DNA from 3 places in the Shewanella sp. HL-SH4 genome. Region 2 is predicted to be linked to each of the others. Evidence: predicted binding sites of a transcription regulator. Region 2 holds the regulator's gene; each other region holds the start of a gene.
The links. The regulator LexA, encoded in region 2, represses DNA repair genes until DNA is damaged. The targets are predictions, from matches to a motif close to TACTGTATNNNNATACAGTA.

Region 1 (8,441 bases), 1.6 Mb from region 2:
ATAACCACGCCTTCGACTTCAGCTTCTTTCAACTTCGCCAATTCTTTAGCTACATCTTCAGATAGGTTCATATAAAAGCCAGGAATTTGAATAACGCCGACTTTACGATGAGCAAATTCACCTGTGGTAGGCTCAATCACTTTAGAATTGGCTGCACGATCTTCTAGACGAATTTTGTCTCGAATAATAGTAACATCAAAAGGTTTAGCATTGGCGCCACCTTTTTTAGGCAAAATCTGCAGCACAACTTCACTGCCTTTAGGGCCTTTAATCAGTTCAACAACATCATCTAAACGCCAACCGATAACATCAACAATATCTTTACCTTTTTGGCCAACACCAACGATTTTATCTTCCGGTGATAGCTTTTCACTTAATGCAGCTGGGCCACCTGCAACCAAACTTTTAATGACAGTGTAGTCATCGTCCATTTGTAAAACAGCTCCGATCCCCTCAAGGCTTAGGTTCATTTCCATTTGGAAGCGTTCAGCATTGCGTGGTGATAAATAACTGGTGTGCGGCTCAACAGTTCTAGCAAAGGCGTTCATCACAGTTTGGAATACATCTTCGCTATTAGTTTGACTTAGGCGTTTAATCGCATTGTCATATCGCTTGGTTAAAATCTCAACAATTTCATCCCATTTTTTGCCAGTTAACTTAAGATTTAACGCATCATATTTAACACGTTGACGCCATAACTCATTAAGCTCAGCATCATCTTTTGGCCATGCAGAATCCTTACGATCGAATTCATAAGCGTCATCTTCTTTTGCAAAATCGAATTCTGTTTGTAGAAGTGTCAATGCATAGGCAAAACGTTCATAACGACGAGTCTGTAGTAAATCAAACATTTTATATGCAGGTGATATATCACCTGCTTTTACCATGTCATCAAACTGACTTTTATATTGGTCAAAGTTATTAATATCTGCTTGAGTCAATACATTGCGGCGATAATCGAGTTGCTCTAAAAATCGTGCGTATATCTGCTCTGAAAAAGCATCATCAAGGTCGAAACGATGATAATGCGCACGAGTAAACAAATTTGTTACTCGTTTACTCGCAGCCTGATGTTGAGGCTCTTGGGCTAGTTTGGGTAACTCGCTGATTTGAACCGTTGGTGAAATTGCCCATGCAGAAAATCCGACGAATGCACAAGCAATTGACGCGGCCAATGTAAGTTTTCGCATCAACAAGTTACTCCTTTAATTTTTATAATAGTATGTGGGCTACACGTACTTTGATGCTCAAGCCAGAATCTAACTGAACATGGACATCTTCTTTCTTAATGTCGGTAATCGTTCCAGCAACTGGCGATGCACCTAACTTAACGTTTACACGTTGGTTGGTAGATAGGTCTTCCATTTTTGCAGGCACTAGATTAACAACAGGCGCAGCTACTTTAACTGGACGCTCTTTTTTAGCTTCTGGTCGAGCTTTAGGAGCCACTTTCTTAGCAGGCTTTTTAGCAGCAGGCTTAGGCGCTTGAGCTTGACGTTTAGCTTTGGCTTTGTCTTGGCTCTCTTTCAACGTGGCTTGAGCATGATCAATATGCTCTTGCTCTAAAGCGCCACATTCATTGCCGTCTAAATCAACACGCTGCACGCCAACTTTAACACCTTTAAGGTATCTCCAGCTGCTAGTGTAACGACGCAAAGCAACACGAAGTTGTGTTTTACTAACCCTAGAATCATCAGCTAACCGTTCAGCCAAATCTTGAAATAAACCAATTTTTAATGGCTTTGTGTCGCCATCTGCAATAAAGCATGCAGGAAAGGTTTCATATAAAAACGCTAAAATTGCGTTGGTGTCGGTCAACTTGTCTGTTGATTCCATTTTTACTTCCACGTTAAATAAGGGGACTAAATCGGCAGATATAAATAAGCCTGTAGTCGTTCATCTTTTGCTAAGATTTTCAGTTTACTGACACTTAGCCTACAAATTAGCATTTACAGCCGTTCTGCTAAAGCCTCTGAAACAAACTCTAACAAATTTTCAGCTATTTACACTAGCATCTATTTGGCTTTTCACAGATATGTGAATGCTCAAGCAGGCTATTATAAAGCTCACAGCAGCGATTGCGACAATCATTTACTATTTTTTGCCTGCAATTTAATCAAATAGGCAAGTTTCAAACTGTTTTACCAGTAATTCAATCCCATCTTGATCATCTTGGTCAAAACGATTGAGTGATGGGCTGTCTATATCAAGTACCGCAATGACCTTACCATTTTGGCGAACGGGTACAACGATTTCTGAATTACTGGCCGAGTCACAGGCAATATGTCCTTCAAACTGATGTACATCGGCTACTCTTTGGGTCTGATTTAGTGCAGCGGCGGTGCCGCAAACACCTTTACCCCAGGGTATTCGGGTACAAGCAACTTTACCTTGAAACGGACCAAGTACAAGTTGCTCATCTTTAGTGATATAAAAACCGGCCCAGTTTAAATCATCAAGATTGTCGTTTATTAATGCTGAAAAATTTGCCATTGCAGCAACAATATCGTCCTCACCTGCCATTAAGGCTTCCACTTGACGAGTTAACGTGCGATAAAACTCAACTTTCATTGTAATTCCTTGATCCCAAAATATTACTTTAACTAATTTAACCCATAGGTTAACAGTAGTTTTTATTATTTGAAATTAATCTTGTTTAACGGTCTTTTTCTTTGGCTTTGTTTCTGCTGGTGTAGCCGTTTTAACAACACCACGAAGTACATTAGATAATTCGTCTTTATTATTTGCTAAATAGAAAGCAAGTTGTTCGCAGGTAGCGTCATCTAAATTAGCATCAGAAGCAGCTAGAAATGGTACTAAATTATCGACTATATCGAGCATTTTGTCGTAGGCATCGGCTTCTTTCTTCGATGTGAAAGTCATTTTCTCAACCCCTTCTCTTACCACGACAAATTGAGTTATCACTGCCATGAACATATCTCCACTGTTTTTATATACAGTGCCAAGGTTGACATAGTTAAAGGGTAATACGCAATAGTCATCAACATAATAATTGACTTGTTTTATGATTTTGTTCGATATTGCTCATTAAATTTTTAAATGTCGTATAATATAAGCAGCTTAATGATAAGGAAAATTTAAATAATAAACATAATGCCAGAGCCTAAGCTATTTAAAGCAGTCATTCTTTGTCGCTCATGCGATTTAGTTATTCGAAAACGCGCATTGCCTTCTAATGTCAGGGCGCTGTGTCCGCGATGCGATACAGCTCTGTATGACACACCCTATTGCTCTATAAACGGCCTTTTAGCTTTATGTATCACCTCACTTATTTTATTTTTACCTGCTAATTTGTTACCTGTACTTGAAATTAACTTTTTAGGCAGTATTCGTACTACCACCGTTTTTGAATCTGCTGTAGCGGTATGGGGACAGGGATACTGGATTGTAGGTTTGGCCGTGATAGCCTCTGCAGTTGCCGCTCCTGCGTTGTTAGTCTTATCTATTCTATTTCAAGTATTAATTATAAAGTTTAATTTAACCTCTTCTTTTTGGCAGCAAACGTTCCGCGGCCTACTCAAAAATCATGGTTTACTTTCTCAATTAACAATGCTCGAAATTTATGTGATTAGTTTTTTAGTCTCGGCATTCCAGCTATCTGACTTTTCTGATGTTTATTTCGGCATGGGAACATTAAGCTTTTGTTTATTATTCTTATCAATTCTATTTTTACAGCGTGAATATAATCTTGAGCATATGTGGAGTTTTGTGAATGACTGATAATAACGAAGTCACTCATTCGACTTTGTCACAAGCAGAAGTTGAAAAAGGTAATCAATTAACCTCATTAGCGCCTCAGGGTCAGAAGATGGGGGTGTGTTTATGTCTGGTGTGCAAAAAAGTTAATCCGACAACCGAGCAAAATTGTAGTCGCTGTCATTCACGCCTGAGCACCCGAAATTATGCTAGTATTCAACAAAGTTGGGCTTTATTAGTCACGGCAACCGTTTTGCTGGTCCTAGCGAACATTTATCCAATTACTTTACTTACCAATCGTGGTGTAGTGACTAACGACACAATATTTAGCGGCATTGCACACCTTGTCCATTTAGGCCTTTACCCGATTGCCATCATTGTGTTTACTGCCAGTATTCTTGTACCTTGGCTTAAAATTTTCGGACTGGGGCTGTATTTAAGTGCCATCAGCTTTAATATCCCTATTTCTAAACGAAAAATGATGATCGGCTTTCACATTATTGAATGGATTGGGCGCTGGTCAATGTTAGATCTATTTGTTATTTCACTCACTGTGGCATTAGTGAATATGGGGCAACTATTAGATGCAAAACCCGCTCCTGCGGCAACCGCCTTCGCATTAGTAATATTATTAACACAACTCGCAGCAAAAGTGCTGGACACTCGCTTACTTTGGGACCGCTTGGAAACTCATAATGACGCAAATTGAATCGCCAAAAGTTGTAAAGAAAAAACTATTTTCTCCTATCTGGTTACTCCCTATTGTTGCTTTGGTACTTGGCGCTTGGCTAGGCATAAAAAGCATTAAAGAATCAGGCGTTGAAATAAACATTCACTTCCCGAGTGCTGCAGGCATTGATATCGGTAAAACCTTAGTAAAATATCAAGGGTTAGCTGTGGGTAAAGTCACGGATGTCAGCATTGATGAAGATCTTAATGGCGTAAATGTAAAAGTCGTTATGGACTATCGTGCAGATCCTTTTTTGAACAAAAACACTCAGTTTTGGTTAGTTAAACCAAAAGCCAGCATTACTGGTGTTGAAGGACTTGAAACGCTATTTTCGGGTAATTATATTGCCATTCAACCGGGAGATGGTAAATCACGCACTAATTTTGAAGCACAACGAGAGGCACCAGCTATTACTCCTGGTAGTGAAGGCATGGTTATTGAACTTCATACCGATAAGCTTGGCTCTATTGACGTAGGTTCATCTATCTTTTATCGACAAATACCTGTTGGTAGTATTGTAGGTTATCGATTATCAGGTAGCTCAAATGTTATTATTAGCGCCTTTATCCAGGAGCAATATTCGCATTTAGTGCACTCTGACTCTCGTTTTTGGAATGCATCAGGCCTCAGTATTGATGCCTCACTATCCGGGGTCAAAATCAATACCGAAAGTCTTGCTTCAATTTTAGCAGGTGGCATTAGTTTTAATACCGGCAGTGAAACCACTCAAGCTGAGAATGGGGATATTTTTAGTTTATTTGAAGACGAAGAGCATGCTAACGGCGGCTTAGTATTTAATCTGCACTTACAGAATGCCGAGGATATTAGCGAAAACGCGAGCTTGGTTTATAGAGGCGTTACTGTCGGTAAAGTTGAAAAACTTGCTTTAACTGACACAGGAGTAACGTTACAAGCTGCAATTGAATTGCAATATCGCTCATTATTAGCAGCGGATTCTCGATTTTGGATTGCCGGTGCGGATATTTCTTTTGCTGGTGTGAAGAATCTATCACGCTTAGTGACAGGCAATGTGATTAATATTTTACCAGGCACTTCCACTGCAGCAATACCGTCAAGTTACCCGCTTGAAACCCAGGCTCCAGATCTACTTAAACAGCAGAAGTTATTAATAAACTTAACATCAGACTCACACACTGGTATGAGTATTGGAGCCCAGGTCAGGTATAAACAACTACCAATAGGAAAAATTATTTCGACCCAATTGACGGAAGATTTTAGTGCGGTTAAGTATCAGGCTGAGATTTATCCCGAATTTAAATCACTTATCACTCAGGGCAGTTTTTTTGTAAGTGAACAGGCAATCAAATTAGACGCATCCTTAGATGGAGTTAAATTTGAAACACGTGATTTAACAACATTAATTGAAGGAGCGATAACATTAGTTCCCAGTCGAGCTAAGGAGACCGTCAAGTCAGGTAGCGCATTTACCATTTATAATAGTATCGATTCTGCACAGCAGTTATTTGCTGAACAACAAAAACTTAAATTGACTGTTATTAGCCAAGATGGTGCAGGCTTAAGTGAAGGCGCACCCATTTATTATAAAAAAATGCCTATTGGTCACATTACAAAAATTGAGTGGCAAGCTAAAGAAGATTTATTTGCACTGCATTTATCTATTGAACAGCAGTTTAAGCAGTTACTGCAACCTAAAACGGTATTCTGGCGTAATGATGCTGTAACAGTGAATGCAAGTTTGGCGGGAGTGCAAATTGATGTAGCACCGCTTGCAGGGGCAATTAAAGGCAGTATTTCACTCGGTTTTATTGATGATGAGCTGTTTGAATCAGTTGATACTAAAACGTTATCGACACAAACCAAGATAGTATTTAATAATCAACTTTTTGACAATCAACATTTAGCCTTAACCCAGGCAAAGCCAATTGCTATTGTTTTACCCGCCAATGCTAAAATTGAACCTAACTCCCCTATCCGTTTCCGTGGCCATCAAATAGGTGAAGTGAAACAAGTTAAGTTAACTAAGGATTTATCTCAACAGCATGCTACTGCTTATTTATATGGAGAATATGCTAAGCACTTTAGTAAACAAGACTCTGAATATTTTGTTGTTGAAGCACAAATCTCGCTTGCTGGTATAAAAAATGTTGATACGCTAATCACGGGTGCGTACATTGGTGTATTGCCGGGGACATCTAATATTACTAGCGACCAGTTTGAAGCAAAAATGGCTGTTCGCTATGATGCTAACCGCCCTAAAGATGCCGTTAGCTTTACCTTAATCGATAATCAATTGGGATCAATCAAAGTCGGCACACCTCTATTTTTCAGAGGCATAGCCATCGGCCAAATCGATGCTTACGAGCTATCAAGTACAGGCCAACAAGTCACTATGTTTGCTCATATCCGTCAAGAGTATGCTCATCTTGTTAATACCAGCAGCCAGTTTTGGGATGCATCAGGAATTAAGCTTGAAGTTGGTATTTTTTCTGGGGCACAAATAGAAACGGGTTCACTTGAAACGCTACTGTCAGGAGGAATTTCAGTGGTGACTAAAGATATCACAACAGCTGTAAATAAGATTTCACCCTCAACTGAGTTTTTGCTACAAAACAGCATGGATAAAGAATGGCAAGAGTGGAGCCCAGCTCAAGATAAGTAAATCAGGCTTGTTACATTTTTTAAAGGCGAAGTAATTATTTTACTTCGCCTTTTTTTAAAATTAACAATTCTATCAATCAAACAGATTATTGGTTAATTGGATAGACCAGATCAGCATGTTTTACTGATATAATCGTTATAAAATTACACCTAGGCATTAAGCATATCTATGATAAACACGGATATGTGACACTTTATGAAACTGCTAAAACCTTTATTTGATAATAACCGCCGCTGGGCTGAGCGTATTAATCAAGAAGATCCAACCTTTTTCCAAAAACTGGCCAATCAACAGAATCCTGAATACCTTTGGATTGGGTGTTCCGACAGCCGTGTTCCATCCAATCAAATTATTGATTTAATGCCGGGTGAAGTCTTCGTCCATCGTAATATTGCCAATATGGTAATCCATACTGATCTTAACTGTTTATCCGTCTTACAATATGCGGTAGACGTTTTAAAAGTTAAGCATATTATGGTCGTTGGGCATTATGGTTGTGGTGGCGTAAAGGCGGCTATGCAAAATCAACGTCTTGGTTTAATTGATAACTGGTTAGGCCATTTACGCGACATCCATCGCATTCATCAAGATGAGTTAACCGGTTTAAATGAAACCGCGCGTTTTGACCGTCTTTGTGAGCTAAACGTCATCGAGCAAGTGGCTAACGTCACCACATCCACAATAGTCCAGGAAGCTTGGGATAGAGGTCAAAATGTGTCTGTTCATGGCTGGATTTATGGTATTAATAATGGATTATTAACCGATTTAGGTGTAACGGCCGATCATGATACTGCATTAAGAACCTAGTTTACATTATTCTATTTGCAATGCGCATTTGATACAAGCACACTTTATATTCTTAATAAGTTACTCTTCACTGAATGTAACTTTAACAGAGTAACTTTCTAAAAAAGTCGATGCATAGGATACAAAATCTTGTAATTAAATGCCGCTTTATAGTTTCTTACCTTTTTACTTCAGTTGAATATGTTAAAAAATAACAAAAAAGCCTCATTGATTTATCAAAGAGGCTTTTATATTTTGGCTTTAAAGTTTGAAGCCATTTTCAATAACAATGAACAGTGCTTGAGCAAATTGAAACATGACTAACGCACCGAAGAACAACATCACTAACGAGTAGATTCTACTTTTATTATTATCATTACGCCTAGGCGCCATAGTCGTACTTTCCCAAGCACTTACCCTCAATAACCATGTCATTAATGATTACTGAGGATTAATTGTATCTGTTAACCAATAACGGCTAAACCACCCATATATGGACGCAATACTGCAGGCACTGTAATAGTACCATCTGCATTTTGATAGTTTTCTAATACTGCCACTAAAGTA
Region 2 (8,441 bases):
TACTTGAAATACTTGGTAGGCCAAGTAACCCACTTGACCTTGGTATACTTGATTATCGAGTAATAAAACCTTGTCAGAGGCTGGCGAAGCTGAAACGGCTACACGGTAGCCTGTCAAAATATTTGTCTCAGACGCATCAGCAGTCTGTGAAGCAATGATTTGTTGTAAGGACTTAAAGGTAATTGCAGGCTGATTTTGTCTTTCAATTAACGTTTGTTCCCAAGCTTGTTTGAATTCGGCTCTATCAAGTTGCCACAAACCTAGCTTGACCAGAATGCTAAACACGCTCACAGTAATAGCAACAAAAACAAACGCGGCCCAACCTAAACCCGCAAAAGGATTGCCTGTGACAGCCCCTCTGTTCGTTAAGTTAGTTTTAGTGCTACTGCTTGTATTCATTCTATTTAATTTAGCCCGCGCATTATTTATTATGGTAAAGGGTGAAAACACCCAGTCTATGAGTCGCTTTTTAGGGCGTAGGGTAATGTTTTCTGCATTCGTAGTTATTTTGTTATTGATTGCCATGGGACTAGGCATAATTGAGCCTAACCCACGGCCTTACTAATATGCGCTATTTACCTGTTGCTACAACACGTAAACGAACACAAATAAACATAACCACACCACATCAACAAAGTGCCAATACCAGCTACCTGCTTGAAAGGCAAAATGTTTGTCTTGGGTAAAGTGACCTTTCAGCACCCTTAAAAGCAGTACAATTAAAAACACTGTCCCTAAGGTAACGTGCATACCGTGAAAACCGGTTAACAAAAAGAAGGTATTGCCATAAATACCCGACTCAAGCGTTAAGCCCAAGTCATGGTAAGCATGGGTATATTCTTCTACTTGTAAAAACAAAAACGCAGAACCTAAAAGAATGGTCAGTCCTAACCAAATTTTCAGTGGTGTACGTTTCGCTTTTTCTAAACTTGTGTGAGCAAAATGTAAGGTTACCGAAGAGGTTAATAACAATATCGTATTGATAAGCGGTAAACCTGTCCATGGCATGGCTTCGGTGGTGGTGCCATCTGGAGTCTTAACCAGTGGCCATACTGCTTCAAATGCTGGCCACAATACTTCATGGGTCATGGCATTATTTGATGCACCGCCTAACCAGGGCATTGCAATCATTCTGGCATAAAATAATGCGCCAAAAAATGCCCCGAAGAACATGATTTCAGAGAAAATAAACCAGCTCATTCCTTGACGAAAAGAACGGTCCATTTGCGCCGAATACAAACCGGACATAGATTCATCAATCACGGTTTTAAACCAACCAAAAATCATAAATATGATCACAGCGATACCGGTTATTAGAATATAACCGCCATAACTGGCTTCAGTTGATAGTTGTTGTACGTAACTGCCTGCGCCAAAGGCGATTAAAAATAGGCCAATTGCACCAATGATAGGCCAGGCACTTTGTGCTGGCACATAATAGGTTTCATGCTTTGTGGTCATTTTGCTGCTCCTTGCTTTACACCACCGCCGACTTTGTCGGTAATGTCATAAAGGGTATAAGAGAGAGTCAATGTATGAATGGATTCTGGTAAATCAGGATCCACGTAAAAAACCAGTGGAAGTTCAGCGCTTGCTGATGCCGCTAGCGGTTGTTGATTAAAACAAAAACACTCTGTTTTATTAAAATAGGCTGCACCTTGACCTGGTGATACTGAAGGTATCGCCTGGCCAACCGTGTCTTTTGTCGATAAGTTTTTGGCATAAAACTTCGCATGGGTAAGCTCTCCAGGGTGCACTGTAATACGATTGACCTGAGGCTTAAATTCCCAAGACATATCGGATTGCACCTGCGCGACAAATTCAATGGTAACGGTGCGGCTTTTATCTACAATCACCGCTTGATAAGTGCTGGCGGTGCTTTGGGGTTTGCCATTAATCCCCAAGGCATCACATAGCACGTCATACAAAGGCACCAACGCAAAACCAAAGCCGAACATACCCACAGCGCCCAAAATAAGCAGGGTCAGTAATTTACGATTCGATTTTGTTGGCTGATTCATCTCATTTTATCTCTGGTGGGGTAGTAAACGAGTGATATGGAGCAGGACTCGGAAGGGTCCATTCCAATCCTTCAGCACCTTCCCATGGTTTATCTGGTGCTTTTTCACCACCTTTAATGCATTTAAGCACTACGGCTAAGAAAATAAACTGAGACAATCCAAAGGCAAATCCACCAATTGATACAATCTGGTTAACGTCGGCAAACTGAATTGCGTAATCAGGAATTCGACGTGGCATACCAGCAAGTCCTAAGAAATGCATTGGGAAAAACAGCACGTTAACCGAAATGACCGAGCACCAGAAATGCCATTTACCTAAGGTTTCGTTGTACATATGACCGGTCCACTTAGGTAACCAATAGTAAGCAGCGGCCATAATGGAAAATATTGCCCCAGTAACCAGTACGTAATGGAAATGAGCCACCACAAAATAGGTGTCATGGTACTGGAAATCTGCCGGTGTAATGGCCAGCATTAACCCTGAGAAACCGCCAATAGTGAACAAAATAATAAAGGCGATAGCAAACAGCATGGGCGTTTCAAACGTTAAAGAACCGCGCCACATGGTTGCTACCCAGTTAAATATTTTTACACCAGTTGGTACGGCAATCAGCATGGTGCAGTACATGAAGAACAGCTCTGCAAATACCGGCATACCCGTGGTGAACATATGATGTGCCCACACTAAGAATGACAGCACCGCAATACTGGCGGTCGCATATACCATTGACGAGTACCCAAATAGCTTCTTACGGCTAAAGGCGGGCACAATGGCAGAGATAATACCGAATGACGGTAAAATCATGATGTACACTTCAGGATGACCAAAGAACCAGAAAATATGCTGGAACATAACAGGGTCGCCACCACCTGCGGCATCAAAAAAGCTGGTGCCGAAGTATTTATCGGTTAACACCATGGTGACCACACCGGCCAGTACCGGCATTACCGCAATCAGCAAGAATGCGGTAATAAGCCATGTCCACACGAATAAAGGTAACTTCATCCATGTCATTCCTGGTGCGCGCATATTAACTATGGTCACAATCACGTTGATTGCGCCCATAATCGAGCTAATCCCCATAATGTGTATCGAGAACACAAACAGTGCTGTGCTATCTGGACTGTAGGTCGTAGATAAAGGCGCGTAGAATGTCCACCCAAAGTTAGGTCCACCGCCTTCCATAAATAATGTGCTAAGTAACATGGTAAAGGCGAAGGGTAAAATCCAAAAACTCCAGTTGTTCATGCGAGGTAATGCCATATCTGGCGCACCAATCATCATAGGTATTAGCCAGTTAGCTAAGCCGGTAAAGGCTGGCATAACAGCACCAAATACCATGATAAGGCCATGAACTGTGGTCATTTGATTGAAAAAGTTAGGTTCAACTAGCTGTAAGCCTGGTTGAAATAACTCAGCGCGGATCACCATTGCCATGGCACCGCCAGTTAGAAACATAATAAAACTAAACCATAAATACAAAGAGCCGATGTCTTTATGGTTAGTGGTTAGCAGCCAGCGCATAATGCCCTTAGGGGCACCATGATGATGGTCGTCATGGACTGCAGTATCGTGCGTAGATGTACTCATTAATTATCCCCTACTGTCCATGGCTATTGACATCGGCTGCTTGCACCGTATCGCCTGAGTTGTTACCCCATGCATTACGCTCGTAAGTGATCACCGCTGCCATTTGGCGAGGTGATAATGAACTGGCGAAAGCTTGCATCGCAGTGCCGGGTTTACCGTTGTGAACGATATTGATATGCGCATCAACAGGGCCAGTAATTATGGGACTACCAATCAATGATGGGAACGCACCAGGTAAACCTGCACCTGTTGCTTGATGACAAGCTGCACAAGACGATGTGTATACCTGTAGACCTTCGGTCATTAACTGCTCATAAGTTAATTCCGTCAAATCTACCTCTTTCACCTCGGCGACAATGTCGACAGCTTTGGTAACTGCAGCATTGACTTGCTCAGATGGTTCGGCAGATACAACTGCTTGAGTGCTGGTATTTGCTGGATTAGGTTCTGCTGCATTAATACCACTGGCAACATTGCTTACATCAACAGCCTGAATAACATCACCGGAGTCGTTCCCCCAAGCATTACGCTCATAGGTGACAACCGCGGCAATATCTTTGGCGGTTAACTGTTTTGCAAATGATTGCATTGCTGTTCCAGGCTTACCATTAAGCACAATATTAATATGGCCATCGACAGGCCCCTTAATGAGTGGGCTGCCAATAAGAGATGGGAATACACCGGGTAAGCCTGCACCATTAGGTTGGTGACATGCTGCACATGTAGAGAGGTAAATTTGTTCGCCTTTGGCCATTAACTCTTCTTTTGAAAGAGTTTCTGACAAGGCTGCTTGAGCCGCGGCAGCTGCATTATTGGCAAGCTGTTTTTGGTCTAAAAGCCACGCATCATATTCCGCTTCAGGCAACGCCTGAACCACAATAGGCATAAATCCATGGTCTTTGCCGCATAATTCAGCACATTGACCACGGTAAGTTCCTGCTTTATCAATTCGTGTCCAAGCTTCGTTAATAAAGCCTGGGTTAGCATCCTTTTTAACCGCAAAAGCTGGAACCCACCAAGAGTGGATAACATCATCTGATGTCATTAAAAAACGCACTTTCCGATTGAGAGGCAGTACCAAAGGTTTATCTACTTCTAATAAGTAGGTTGCGCTTTTAGTTTCATCACCGTCAATTTGGGTGCGAGGAGTGGATAAAATGCTATAGAACTCGACATCTTCATTAAAATAACTGTAATGCCATTTCCACTGCGAACCAGTGATCTTAATGGTTAAGTCCGCGTCAGACGGATCTTCCATAGCGATAAGGGTTTTAGTGGCTGGAATGGCCATACCAATTAAAATAACAAATGGGATCACGGTCCAAGCAATTTCTACTTTGGTACTTTCATGAAAATTTGCCGCGACCGCGCCTTTGGATTTACGATGATAGATCATTGAATAAATCATGATCCCGAACACCACAACACCAATAGCACAGCAAATATAAAGAATAATCATATGGAGGTCATAAACCTGGCCACTGATATTCGTTACACCCTTTGTCATGTTGAGGGGCATTTCGTTTGCCCCAAGTGGAGGTGCCATTAACACCGCCATTACACAATACAACCATTGCTTCACAAGACTTCTCCTCTGCCAATTGCGAATAGCAACTACAAAGAAGAGTCACACAGTAAGTCTCTGCTCTATGTAAACTCTTCGGTTCCCAAAAAAGCTTGATGACCTCAAAGTACCCTGGTGGTTGTAAGCGTGTAAGGCTTACGGATTTGTATTTATGTGCACCACGCTGGCACCTACAACTGAACCTATCAATTCTGATTTGACGCTTTTATCTGTCAGATAAAATCTAGACTGTAGCGTTTCAATTAGGTTAAAAATGTTTCAACCCTGTTAAATACATTACTTGTAGATTAAACATTGATCAAGATCACTTTTATAGCTAATTAACTGAAAGTTTGCATAAAAAAGCCCTGTACATAGACAGGGCTCAGTAAACACGGCGTTTAGTACTAATGAAATGAAGTGAAATTAATTGTTTTAACAGCATTATTTTGATATGAAATAATCGCTTTAGTTGCCAAATTAGTGCCTAAGTGAGTGCTTACATCTTCAATAACGACACCTAGTGCTCGGGCACTTTTTGCCACTAACTCTAATCGGCGACTGTCGCGTGCATCTAAAGGTTGAGTCCATGAAATAACGGCACTTGATGTACCACTGGTTAATGCTTTTTCCATTGCCCAAAGTGTTTCAATTTCATCCTTCGCATGTACTAACAATACGCGGTCCATTCTTACCCCGGCACTAGCTAACATCTGTTTATAATTAATATTGGCGGGGTTAATTAGCACAATCCAACGACCTTGCAGGCTTAGTTGTGCCAACTGGCTAGCATATTGACTGAGTTCCACTTTACCATTGGTTTCGGTTTGGAGTGTGGTGATAGGCTGCGCTAAATTAATATCTGCAGTTGGCAAATCTACCCATAAACCAGGATGACGAGGGGATGTACCCATTAGTTTGTTCATAACCATTCTCCAATACGAATTACACCAACTGCAAGCCCTTCAATAGTGAGGCTTTGGTAACTTAAATCGACTTCGATAGGTGCATACGCTTCATTTTCAGCGTGCAAATATACGACATTGCCTTTTTTCTCAAAACGTTTCACTGTCACATCATCTTCAACACGAGCAACAACGACCTGGCCATTTCTGGCTTGCTGTATTTTATGAACGGCGAGTAAATCACCCTCTAAAATGCCGATGTTTTTCATGCTGTCACCGCGAACCCTTAACAAAAAGTTTGCGGCAGGTTTAAACATATTAGGATCAACTTGATAGTATTGTTCTACATGCTCTTGCGCTAAAATAGGTTCACCTGCAGCGACTTGTCCAATTAAAGGTAAACCTGTTTCTTCAGGTTCATCTTCTTGGGTTAATCGTATTCCACGGGATGTGCCGGGCATGATTTCAATAAACCCTTTTTTAGCCAAGGCTTTTAAATGCTCTTCAGCGGCATTTGCGCTTTTGAAACCTAGGCGCGTAGCTATTTCTGCACGAGTAGGTGGCATACCAGTTTCAGAGATATTGTTTTTAATAAGCTCTAAAATTTCAGCTTGGCGTGGTGTTAAGGGTCTCATGTTATTTCCTGTCTTTCTATACAGTAACTGTCATTATATACAGTGTTTGTGTTTGCGCAAGTATTCACCAATTATTTTTTAATTTTATTATTTTTAACGGCTTTTTTATTATATGTATCAATTGCATGCTTCAATTTATTTGTTCTTGAATTTAAAAGCATTGTTTGATGTGTACAGCCTATAGTGAAAGGTAACCAGTTTCTGGTATCCTATGCGCCCATATTAAAAGGGCTTTATTGCGAATATTATTATGTCAAAACCAGATTCAATCATGCTTAGACTGCTGCGTAGGGTGCAAAAGCTGATGGTGCAAACGATAGTTGTGCCACATGACCCATTTGCAGATCTAAACTTCGATCCAGACAAGCCCATTGTTTATGTCATGAAGACAGAGTCGATCAGTGACACTGCAGCATTAAGCGAAATGACCCAAGGCTTAGGCTTACCAAGTCCTTATGCGCCATTACAACTTGATGGTATGAAAGTGCCACGAGTTGTTTGTTTAGAGGGGCGAAAGCCTATTATTGGTAAGCGTGAGGGTGGTGAGAAGTTTTTAAACTGTTTTACCAGTTTATTAGCGCTCCACCGTCAGCAGCCTGAACTAGATATCCAACTTGTGCCAGTAAGTCTTTATTGGGGCCGTACTCCAGGCAAAGAAGATGACACGATGAAAGCTGCTGTGCTTGAACGTGAGAATCCAACCTGGTTACGTAAATGGTTAATGATTCTATTTCTAGGTCGCCATAGTTTTGTGCAGTTCTCTAACGCAATGTCATTACGCTACTTAGCCGATGAACATGGTACTGATGAAGCCATTGCCCATAAATTAATTCGGGTGGCTCGAGTACATTTTCGCCGTCAACGTAAAGTTATGACTGGACCACAACTGCCTAACCGTCAAGCTCTGTTTGCTTCGTTATTAAAGTCTGAATCGATCAATAAGGCCATTGAAGAAGAAGCGGCAAACAAGAAGATTTCCAAAGAAAAAGCACGTGAAACTGCGATTGAGTATCTGGACGAAATCGCGGCCGACTATTCAGATAGTTTAGTACGTATTGCTGAGCGTTTTCTAACCTGGTTATGGAATAAGCTATACAGTGGTATTAACATCAAAGGCGCTGAGCAAGTGCGCCAACTGCATCATGACGGTCATGAAATTGTATATGTGCCTTGTCATCGCAGCCACATGGACTATTTACTGCTGTCTTATATTTTGTATTACCAAGGTATGGTGCCGCCGCACATTGCAGCCGGTATCAACTTAAACTTCTGGCCTGCAGGCCCAATGTTCCGTCGTGGTGGTGCATTTTTCATTCGCCGTAGTTTTAATGGCAACAAACTGTATACCGCTATTTTTCGTGAGTATTTAGATCAACTGTTTGCTAAGGGCTACGCCGTTGAATACTTTACCGAAGGTGGTCGTTCACGCACTGGTAGATTGCTTGCGCCTAAAACCGGTATGTTAGCCATGACAATTAACAGTGTACTGCGTGGTATTGAGCGGCCGGTGACGTTAGTGCCTGTTTATCTCGGTTATGACCACGTGATGGAAGTGGCTACTTACCATAAAGAATTAAGTGGTAAGAAAAAAGAGAAGGAATCGCTTTGGCAGGTATTTGGCGCTATTCGAAAGCTGGGTAATTTTGGCCAGGGTTACGTAAACTTTGGCGAGCCAATCAATTTACAAAACTTTTTGAAACAGCAATCTCCTGATTGGCGTGAAGA
Region 3 (8,441 bases), on a different replicon from region 2:
AGTGTGTTTAGCCACTCGATAGATTGAATAACATCCGTCACTAATTTTTTATCATTAGGGCTTAACTCGTTCCCATTGTGACTAGATGAATCTAAGAGCATTTTCTTGGTGATTCGTGTGCCTAGAAACGTAGAATCAGGTAGTCCCAAGTGCTGATATACCTTGTCTGCTAATCTGTTTTGTTTGGCGTCATCGACTAGACGAAAATCAATATGCTCTATCATTTTTTCCATTACACAATGACTATATAACTAACGACTTCAAAATCATTCACGTTTTGAGTGCTAGATGCTGATAAGACAGTACCACCTCGACTAAACAGGCTTGTAGCACCAATTTCTTCACTTTTACCAGCAATGTTCTCTACCGCTTTTGCTAAAAGATTTTGATAATGATTCATTTTTTTACCATTTTGAGTGCGGTTAGCAAACTGGTGATAAGCATCAGCTGATTGTTCCATGTCGGTTAGCTCTGAACCCAACTTTTTACATAAATCGAGTATTTGTTTTGACTGGGTGAACGAAAGCAAAACGTCTCCGTCGTCAGCGATATAAGCAAGGTAGTAAGGAGCAAGAGAGTAGCTTTCCTCAACCTGAACTTTGCCTTTAATATCTTTTAGGCAGAAAATTACCCCTGATTGAATTTCATCACATACTTGTGAGAATTTACTCGTAAATTGACTTGAATTAGAAATAAGGACAGGAGAAAACAACCCCACTGGAGATTGCTCTAATAATGCTGAATTATCTTGCTCTTTGTTACTGAGAAAGCTTGAAAGGTCCATTCTAAAATCATTCAGCGTCAAATCGGTTATAGAGACACCGCCTGCAATTTCTTCAAGGTCTACCACAGCATTTTGAAGCTGTTCAAGTTGCTTCCTGCGATACTCTAAATCATTCATCCCTTTGTTTTTCTTCGAATCTTGTTCACTGTCAGTTTCAATCAAGTTCTCTTCACCAGTTGCTGAAATATCAAGTAGCACCATTCTTCCGCTCACCCTAGCTTCTAGATTGATATACTCGTCCAATTCCATATTGGGCCAAAAGTTAACCAGCTGAATGACATCATTTACTGAACCTAAACGGTCTATACGTCCAAAGCGTTGAATAATACGAACGGGATTCCAGTGAATGTCATAGTTTATGAGATAGTCACAGTCTTGCAGGTTCTGACCTTCTGAAATACAGTCTGTTGCGATTAAAATATCTACTTCTTCTTTGTATTCAGGGTAAACCTTCTCTCGTTCTTTGGATTTGGGTGAGAAGTGGGTAAGCAAACTATTTAAGTCTGATGTAAACCTTTTACCTACTTTTCCATTTTGGCTAGGAGTACGCAGCGTTGTCTCAGTTCGTTGCCCTGTTATAACAGCTGAGTGAAGGCCAAGTTCTTTTTCAGCCCATGGTGCAATGTTTTTGTATAAATATTCAGCGGTATCGGCAAAAGCCGTAAAAATGATAACTTTTTTGTTATTGCCATTAATCGGTTTTCTGGATTTTTCACTATAAGCTTGCTTTAACATTGATAATTTTGCATCACGTTCAGCATCAATGCTTTTTGATTCTTTAACAATTTCTTGAAGAAATACTCTGTCAGCTTCTAGATCCTGTGAAAATCTGATTAAGTCCATATCTTGAATACGAACTTTGGTTTTATTCCCTATAAGATATGGAGCAAGTTCAGGTGAGTTAAACTCAAGATCATCTATCTCTTCTATTGGTGGGGCCACGAATTCATAAGTAAGGTCGTCTGTTAAGCTGGGTTTTATGTTTGCATTGAAATTATGGATCTTTGTTAGTAATGCATCGACCTGAGTCAATATTTTTTCTGATGTTAGAGTAAAAGAATGGATTGAACTTTCCATGCGCTTAAGCATGTTAATACGGATCAAATGAATCAAGCTTTCTTCACGGTCAACCTGTTTAAATACGCTCTTACCCCCCTTTACTTCTTGGTCATATCGTCTTGCATATTCGGCTTTTTTATCCATTCTCACGTATTTCATTGGTGAGTAGAACGCAAGTGACAGTCTACGGATAGTCTTATTTACTTCTTCCAAAGGGGGAAATTGATCTTTAAGGTCAATAGATGCCTTCAAGTTTACAGGTAGGAGGCGTGTAGGAAACTTACCTATATCGGCAGTGCCGTAATATTTTTCGATATGCTTCCGTGAACGTGCAATAGTATAAATATCGAGCAACTTGAAATAATCAAAGTTCATCGAATCAAGCAATTCTTTAGATGTCCTCACGTAAGGATCTTGTTCAGCCCATTTAGTAAAGCGAGCTTGGGCTTGCTTTAATGTACTTTCAATACTGTTAATACCATGTTCCGACAACGCTTGATCATTCGCTTCCGTAATAAACGCTACTTGATTTTTCATATCATTTAAGCGGTTATTTACAGGCGTAGCAGAAAGCATCAGGACTTTGGTTTTTACACCGGCTTGAATGATGTCTTCCAGAAGTCGTTGGTAGCGATTTCGCCCATCTTTCTTAGGGTTATTATTGCGGAAATTATGTGATTCATCGATTACAACGAGATCGTAGTTACCCCAATTAATTGTTTCAAGGTTAATATCGCCTGAATAACCAGCTGTACGGCTCATATCGGTATGGTTAAGTACATCGTAATTAAAGCGATCACTCGCGAGTAAATTACGTTTGTCGTTTTGCGTATAAATAAGCCAGTTATCACGCAGCTTTTTAGGACAAAGAACAAGCACCTTATCATTGCGAAGCTCGTAGTATTTTATTACTGCAAGAGCTTCAAATGTCTTACCTAAACCAACGCTATCAGCAATGATACAACCATTAAAGTGTTCTAGTTTATTAATTGCCCCTAACACACCATCCTTCTGAAATTTATACAATTTATTCCAAACTAATGTATCTTTAAATCCTGTTTTTACTTTTAAAATCTTGTCTTCTTGAAGATCACCGACAAAATCTTTAAAAATATTATATAAGATAATGAAATAGATAAATTGTGGTGTTTGATCACAGGTAAACTTTGCAAGTTCAGCTTGAAAAAGTTCGGTGGCATCTTTGACTTGTGCTTTACTCCCCCAAACTCGGTTAAAGAAGCCTAAAAGTTCTTGTGCTTGTTCTGCTTTTGCAAGGCTTATCATATCAAAGCCTGAAGATACCGTTAGCCCCAGACCTTGCCCATTAAATTGAGCACCATTAATTGCAATTGAGTTTGATTGAGAATTGACATGGGTGATATGTTGCTGAACAGCGCCTGCTTGTTGAACCAAGCGAACCGATGCTTTCTCTTTCAACCAATCAGCAAACTCTTGCGCTATCGCTTTTTGGTTCAATTGATTACGAAACTTGTTTTCTAGAGTCGTACCATTAAGAGCACCAAAAGGCGATTCACGGTCAAAGGAATCAAATGAGTCGAAACCTTTTGCTTGAGAAAATAGTAGTCTAATTGATTCTAATTTGTTCAACGACTCTTTCAAGTGATCGAAAGCGTAGATAGAAAAAAGCCCCGTCATAACGGAGAGCTTATCGTTGGTTTTAATCGTTTTTGAAAGTGTATCAGCTACTTTATTAGTAACGTTGTCAATTAACATACTGTTTAAACCTTCCTTGTATCTAAACCAGCAGCTTTGAGCCTTGTTGTAAGATTTCTCATCTTACTAAACTCAGTGGCGTAACTAGGCCTCAATCCGACTTCCTCACAAAATTCTCTAGCCGTAATATTTCCTAATTCATCAGCATATTTGATGGACTGAAGATGTAATTCGGCCATGTACTTATTGCGAGGGGCAGAGGCAAGTGCTTGCTTAATTTCTTCTATAATTTCTTTGTTCACAACGTATCCACACTAGGCAAAACAGCTTCTAGCTATTTTAGCTATTTTTGCAAAAATAGCTAATCGTAGTGATTAGGTTCTTAAACCAACAATGGGGCATAACCACGTTAGCACTTAATGTGTGGCACACTTAGCCATTTAGTTGTGTATTGCGGTGTCAGTAAATCCCTTCTCATTGCCCATTTATGCTCTATACCTTGTGCAGCGAGAAACACTGTATCACTGCCATAACGTTGATTGATGTGATCTAACGTAAGCATTAATGCTGGCTTAGCTGTCGGGGGATTAAACAAATCAAGTTGGCTGCTCTGTTCGCTAGCTAAATCGATTAGACCAATTCCTATCTTGTAGTAACGAACACCATCACGAAATAGCTTGGGCGCAGCTTCACTGATAGCTTTGGTTAGCTCGACGGTGCAGTTAGTAGGGCAAGGGAAATGCACTATAGCTTTGTAACTAACAGGACGTTCATCAAAGGGTGAGTTGCTAGCAAAAAGTAGCATGGTCTTGCAGCTTGAGCCTTGCTTACGCGCTTTACTAGCTGCAATACCGACATGCTTGCTCAAAGCTTGTAATAATGAGTCAAAGTCGGCGATCCGCTCCCCTACACTCCGCGTTGAGAAAATTTGCTTTTTATCAGCCCTTGCCTCATCCCACACTTTACACACTTGTCCGTTTAGTTCACGAACTGTGCGCTCGACTTCAATACTGAGTTGTTTTCGGGCTAGCCCAGGTGGCATACACGCTAGTTGATAAGCAGTATGGATATTCATTAATGCTAGCTTCTTACTAATCCTTTGCCCAATACCCCATACGTCCCCAACAACAAGTTGCTTTAGGATAGCGACACGTTCTTGGTCGGTATTAATCACACAAACGCCATGATAGCCCTTAACCTTTTTAGCAGCATGGTTCGCAATTTTAGCTAATGTCAGTGTTTCACCGATCCCAACACAAACAGCTAAACGCGTCTCTTTCCACACTGCACGGCGAATTAACTGGCCTTGAGTAAGGAGGCATTTGATAGCGGGATAGCAGTTCTTAAAGGAGAGGAAGCTTTCATCAATGGAGTAGACATGTTGCTCAGGGGCAAAGCGGCCAATGATGTCCATCATCTTGCTTGATAAATCAGCATAAAGTTCATAGTTCGATGAACAGACAATAACACCACGTTTGGCGCATAAGGCTTTAACTTGAAAGTAAGGTAGAAACTTCCCAATTCCAGCTTCTTTAGCTTGACGATTAGCAGCAACAATCATCCCATCGTTGTTACTTAACACAATAACAGGCTTACCACGCCAATCAGGACGGAAGACCTGTTCTGCACTACAATAAAAGCTATTGGCATCAACAAGGGCAAACATCTAATGCTCACACAATAATGGACTTTGACGGTGGCAACGAATAGAGCGAGTCACTACACCTTCGATACTAAACTCATCATGTTCATGAATGGTTACTGGCTGGAACTGATGATTTGAAGACAGCAATAGACGGCGTTGAGAATCAAGGATCTTGCAAACAAATTCACCATTAAAATTGGCAACTATAACATCTCCATTTCGGGCTGTTTCATGGCGATCGACAATGAGCACATCACCATCAAAGATACCAACGTCTTGCATTGAATCGCCTTGAGCGAGTCCTATGAAGGTTGCGCTAGGATGCTCGATTAGGAGATCATCTAAACTCAGACTTAACTGACTGTACTCTGCAGCTGGACTTTCAAAGCCTATTATTCCTGCATGGGCAGGTATGGGGATCACACGCATAAACAACACCACTGTATTTACATACAGTAATTTTAATGATGAACTAAAAAGAAGCAAGCATAACTTGGATATAAAATCCGAGCTGAAATGATAAAAAATCAGGTTGATGACAAATGTAGGTCTTTTATAGTCTTTCTAAGCAACTCGTTTTTGGACAAAAGCAAGTTACGAAGTTCCGACAACGCTAAATTTTCAGATAGATTTTTCTATGTGAAAAATATCTGTTTACTACACATCTATGGCCAATTTTACTAAGCCACTACAACCTGTTACTCCATTAACTTGTTGAAAGTCTTATTAGGCGGGATATGACAACATGACAATTATCGTATATTAAGTGTATAACATTGCTGTTCCAACCAACGACCAAACGCTGTTATATCAGCCCTGTTAGAATTTAACTCACTATAGACAAAGTAAAAGTTATCACCAGTTTTCAATTCATGCATAGGAATTCTGACAAAATTCTGTTTATGAGATTGATCTACCGTCATATAGTTATTAATAAGCGTAATACCTAAATTGTAACGTGCCGCTTCTGCCGCGAGTAGCACATGGCTAAATTGATTAACTTTTAGATCACTAGGTAGCTCAAACCCACCGGCTTTACACCATCGTAACCAATCATCGGCGATGTTTTGATTTGTGTCAGAATATCGCACAGACAATATCGGATGTTGCCACAATGCCTCAGGGAGTGGCTTATCTCTTATTTTTTCCCAAAGCTTTTGACCGCAAACAGGAAATAACTTTTCAGTAAATAACAATTTACTTACAAAGTGACGTTTTGGTGGATTTACGGTAATAAAACAATCTGCGAATTGGTCATTAAAATCCGGCTGATCTGTGACCATATCTAACGTTATTTCTATCTCTGGATACTGTTTACGGAAATCTTCTAATCGAGGGATTAACCAATTGACGGCTACTGAACTATAAAGTGCTAAACGAATATACCCAGGTTTACCGTGTCGAATAATCTGACTGGCATTAGACAGAATAGCTAGTGATTGACTGACTTCTGTGAAGTAACGCTCTCCAACTTCTGTTAATGAAAATGTCCGGCCTTGCCTGTAAAACATAGCTTCACCAAGATACTCCTCAAGCATTCGTACTTGATGACTCACCGCACTTTGAGTCACATTAAGACTTTCTGCTGCTTTTGAAAAACTATTAAGCCTGGCAACTGACTCAAAACATTGTACAGCGCGCAATGGTGGCAACTTCATTATTACCTCAGCTAATACTAAGCAATTTTATATCATTATACGTCATAGAATTATATGAATATACTCCCTACTTAAGCACCTGATTTGCGTAATGGTATTTAATTTTTTACATTTTTAGAATAAGTCGAGGGAAAAAATGCCGAAGATGAGTGTTGGATTTGCAATGGTTTTATTGATTTTAGGAAATATTGTCGCCGTCATTTCGGATGCTTTAATAAAAAAGCCTGCCGACTGGGGCTGCAGTGTATCAATTTGTTCTATTTAGACAATTAACAGCAGTATTGATGCTTTTGCCATTTTGCTTATTCAATACAAAAATCAAATTATTTAGTCATTTAAAATGGCACTTTGTACGTGGCCATGTTTGGTTATTTGGTGCCATATTCATGGTATTGTCTCTTCAAGCTCTACCTCTGGCAACTGTTAATGCTATTTTTTATACTGCCCCATTACTTATGTTACCGTTGGGTTTTTTATTTTATAAAGACACGTTAACCACCCCAACTATAACCGTATCGATTGTGGGTTTTGTCGGTATTCTCGTCGTTGTACAACCGACACAAATTAGTTTGGCGGCTGTATCTGCACTTATAGTCGCGGTAACAATGGCTACAAATAATCTCTTGGTTCGTAAACTTCCTCAGCACCACACTGTCGCTCAGACTTTATTCTTGACCAATCTAATGGGAATACCTTTTGCCTTTAGTTTAGCAATTTGGGAACACCAACCTTTGGATTGGTACCCGCTATTCACAGCGGCAAGCTCAAATTTATTCATTTTGATTTATGCAGGTATATGCGTCTTGGTATACCGAACAGTTGAAGCACATAAAATTTCTAGCGCTGAATATACTGGCTTATTAGGTGCCGTAATAGTGGGCATCATGTGGTTTGATGAAGTTCCTGATTTGAGTTTTGTGATAGGTTCAGCGTTAATCATCTTACCTTTAGTTTGGTTAGCGACACTTGAATCTGTTAAGTATAAGAAGGAGGTTTGAATAAAGTAATCAAATTATTTCAAATTAAACGTCAAAACAGGCCTTAAAAACACATCAGATTGATGTGTAATGTTAACAATAAGTGAAGATAATTATGACTGATACTAAATTAGTGTTTAAAGATTACTGTGATTTATGTTTTTAAGAGTGCATTGCATTATTTGATAAAAATTGTCCCGAATTTTTCGCAAATAATGAAAGACAGGATTATGTTGAGTTCCTCGAAAAGCAGGGAAAAACTTATAAAGTTGGACAAATTGAAAGTGAAATCGTGGCCGTTTTTGGCTTGAATATCGACGAAAAAAATAACAGAGCAAATATTACATGGATCATGACTTGTCCATCAGTGCATGGGAAAGGTCTTGGTTCTCAAATGGTATCTTATGCAAAAAAAATCGCAGTTGATAATAATGTTACCCACATCGACATCGCTGCCAGTCATCTTTCGGCTGCATTTTTTGAAAAATTTGGTGCAAAAAAGACGACTGAAATTAAAGATGGCTGGGGACCTAATATGCACAGAGTTGATATGGTGCTATCACTGCTCTAATGTCTAGTTATAAGATGACAGATGTATGATAGCAATATTGGTCAAACGATAAAGACTCGGTAAACAACAATGC

Region 1: ACRWQL_RS02100 (YebG family protein) is a predicted target of LexA. The motif match lies at 2,943-2,962, and genes of this name have one in related genera.
Region 3: ACRWQL_RS00685 (LexA family protein) is a predicted target of LexA. The motif match lies at 5,601-5,620, and genes of this name have one in related genera.

Annotation. Positions count from the first base shown of each region.
Region 1 covers NZ_CP195037.1:261,767-270,207, forward strand. The annotation lists gene prc (carboxy terminal-processing peptidase) at 1-1,190, opposite strand, end outside; gene proQ (RNA chaperone ProQ) at 1,213-1,836, opposite strand; gene ACRWQL_RS02095 (GAF domain-containing protein) at 2,113-2,571, opposite strand; gene ACRWQL_RS02100 (YebG family protein) at 2,647-2,931, opposite strand; gene ACRWQL_RS02105 (paraquat-inducible protein A) at 3,115-3,741, shown strand; gene ACRWQL_RS02110 (paraquat-inducible protein A) at 3,830-4,426, shown strand; gene ACRWQL_RS02115 (MlaD family protein) at 4,413-7,088, shown strand; gene can (carbonate dehydratase) at 7,284-7,895, shown strand; gene ACRWQL_RS02125 (hypothetical protein) at 8,136-8,309, opposite strand; gene serS (serine--tRNA ligase) at 8,339-8,441, opposite strand, start outside.
Region 2 covers NZ_CP195037.1:1,887,776-1,896,216, reverse strand. The annotation lists gene ACRWQL_RS09240 (SURF1 family protein) at 1-399, opposite strand, end outside; gene ACRWQL_RS09235 (DUF2909 domain-containing protein) at 347-565, shown strand; gene ACRWQL_RS09230 (cytochrome c oxidase subunit 3) at 586-1,461, opposite strand; gene ACRWQL_RS09225 (cytochrome c oxidase assembly protein) at 1,458-2,021, opposite strand; gene ctaD (cytochrome c oxidase subunit I) at 2,023-3,612, opposite strand; gene coxB (cytochrome c oxidase subunit II) at 3,623-5,194, opposite strand; gene ACRWQL_RS09210 (cell division inhibitor SulA) at 5,584-6,102, opposite strand; gene lexA (transcriptional repressor LexA) at 6,099-6,716, opposite strand; gene plsB (glycerol-3-phosphate 1-O-acyltransferase PlsB) at 6,967-8,441, shown strand, end outside.
Region 3 covers NZ_CP195036.1:142,951-151,391, forward strand. The annotation lists gene ACRWQL_RS00665 (DUF4391 domain-containing protein) at 1-233, opposite strand, end outside; gene ACRWQL_RS00670 (helicase-related protein) at 233-3,577, opposite strand; gene ACRWQL_RS00675 (HTH-like domain-containing protein) at 3,583-3,819, opposite strand; gene ACRWQL_RS00680 (Y-family DNA polymerase) at 3,927-5,183, opposite strand; gene ACRWQL_RS00685 (LexA family protein) at 5,184-5,591, opposite strand; gene ACRWQL_RS00690 (LysR substrate-binding domain-containing protein) at 5,915-6,820, opposite strand; partial or broken gene ACRWQL_RS00695 (DMT family transporter) at 6,957-7,818, shown strand; gene ACRWQL_RS00700 (GNAT family N-acetyltransferase) at 7,970-8,368, shown strand.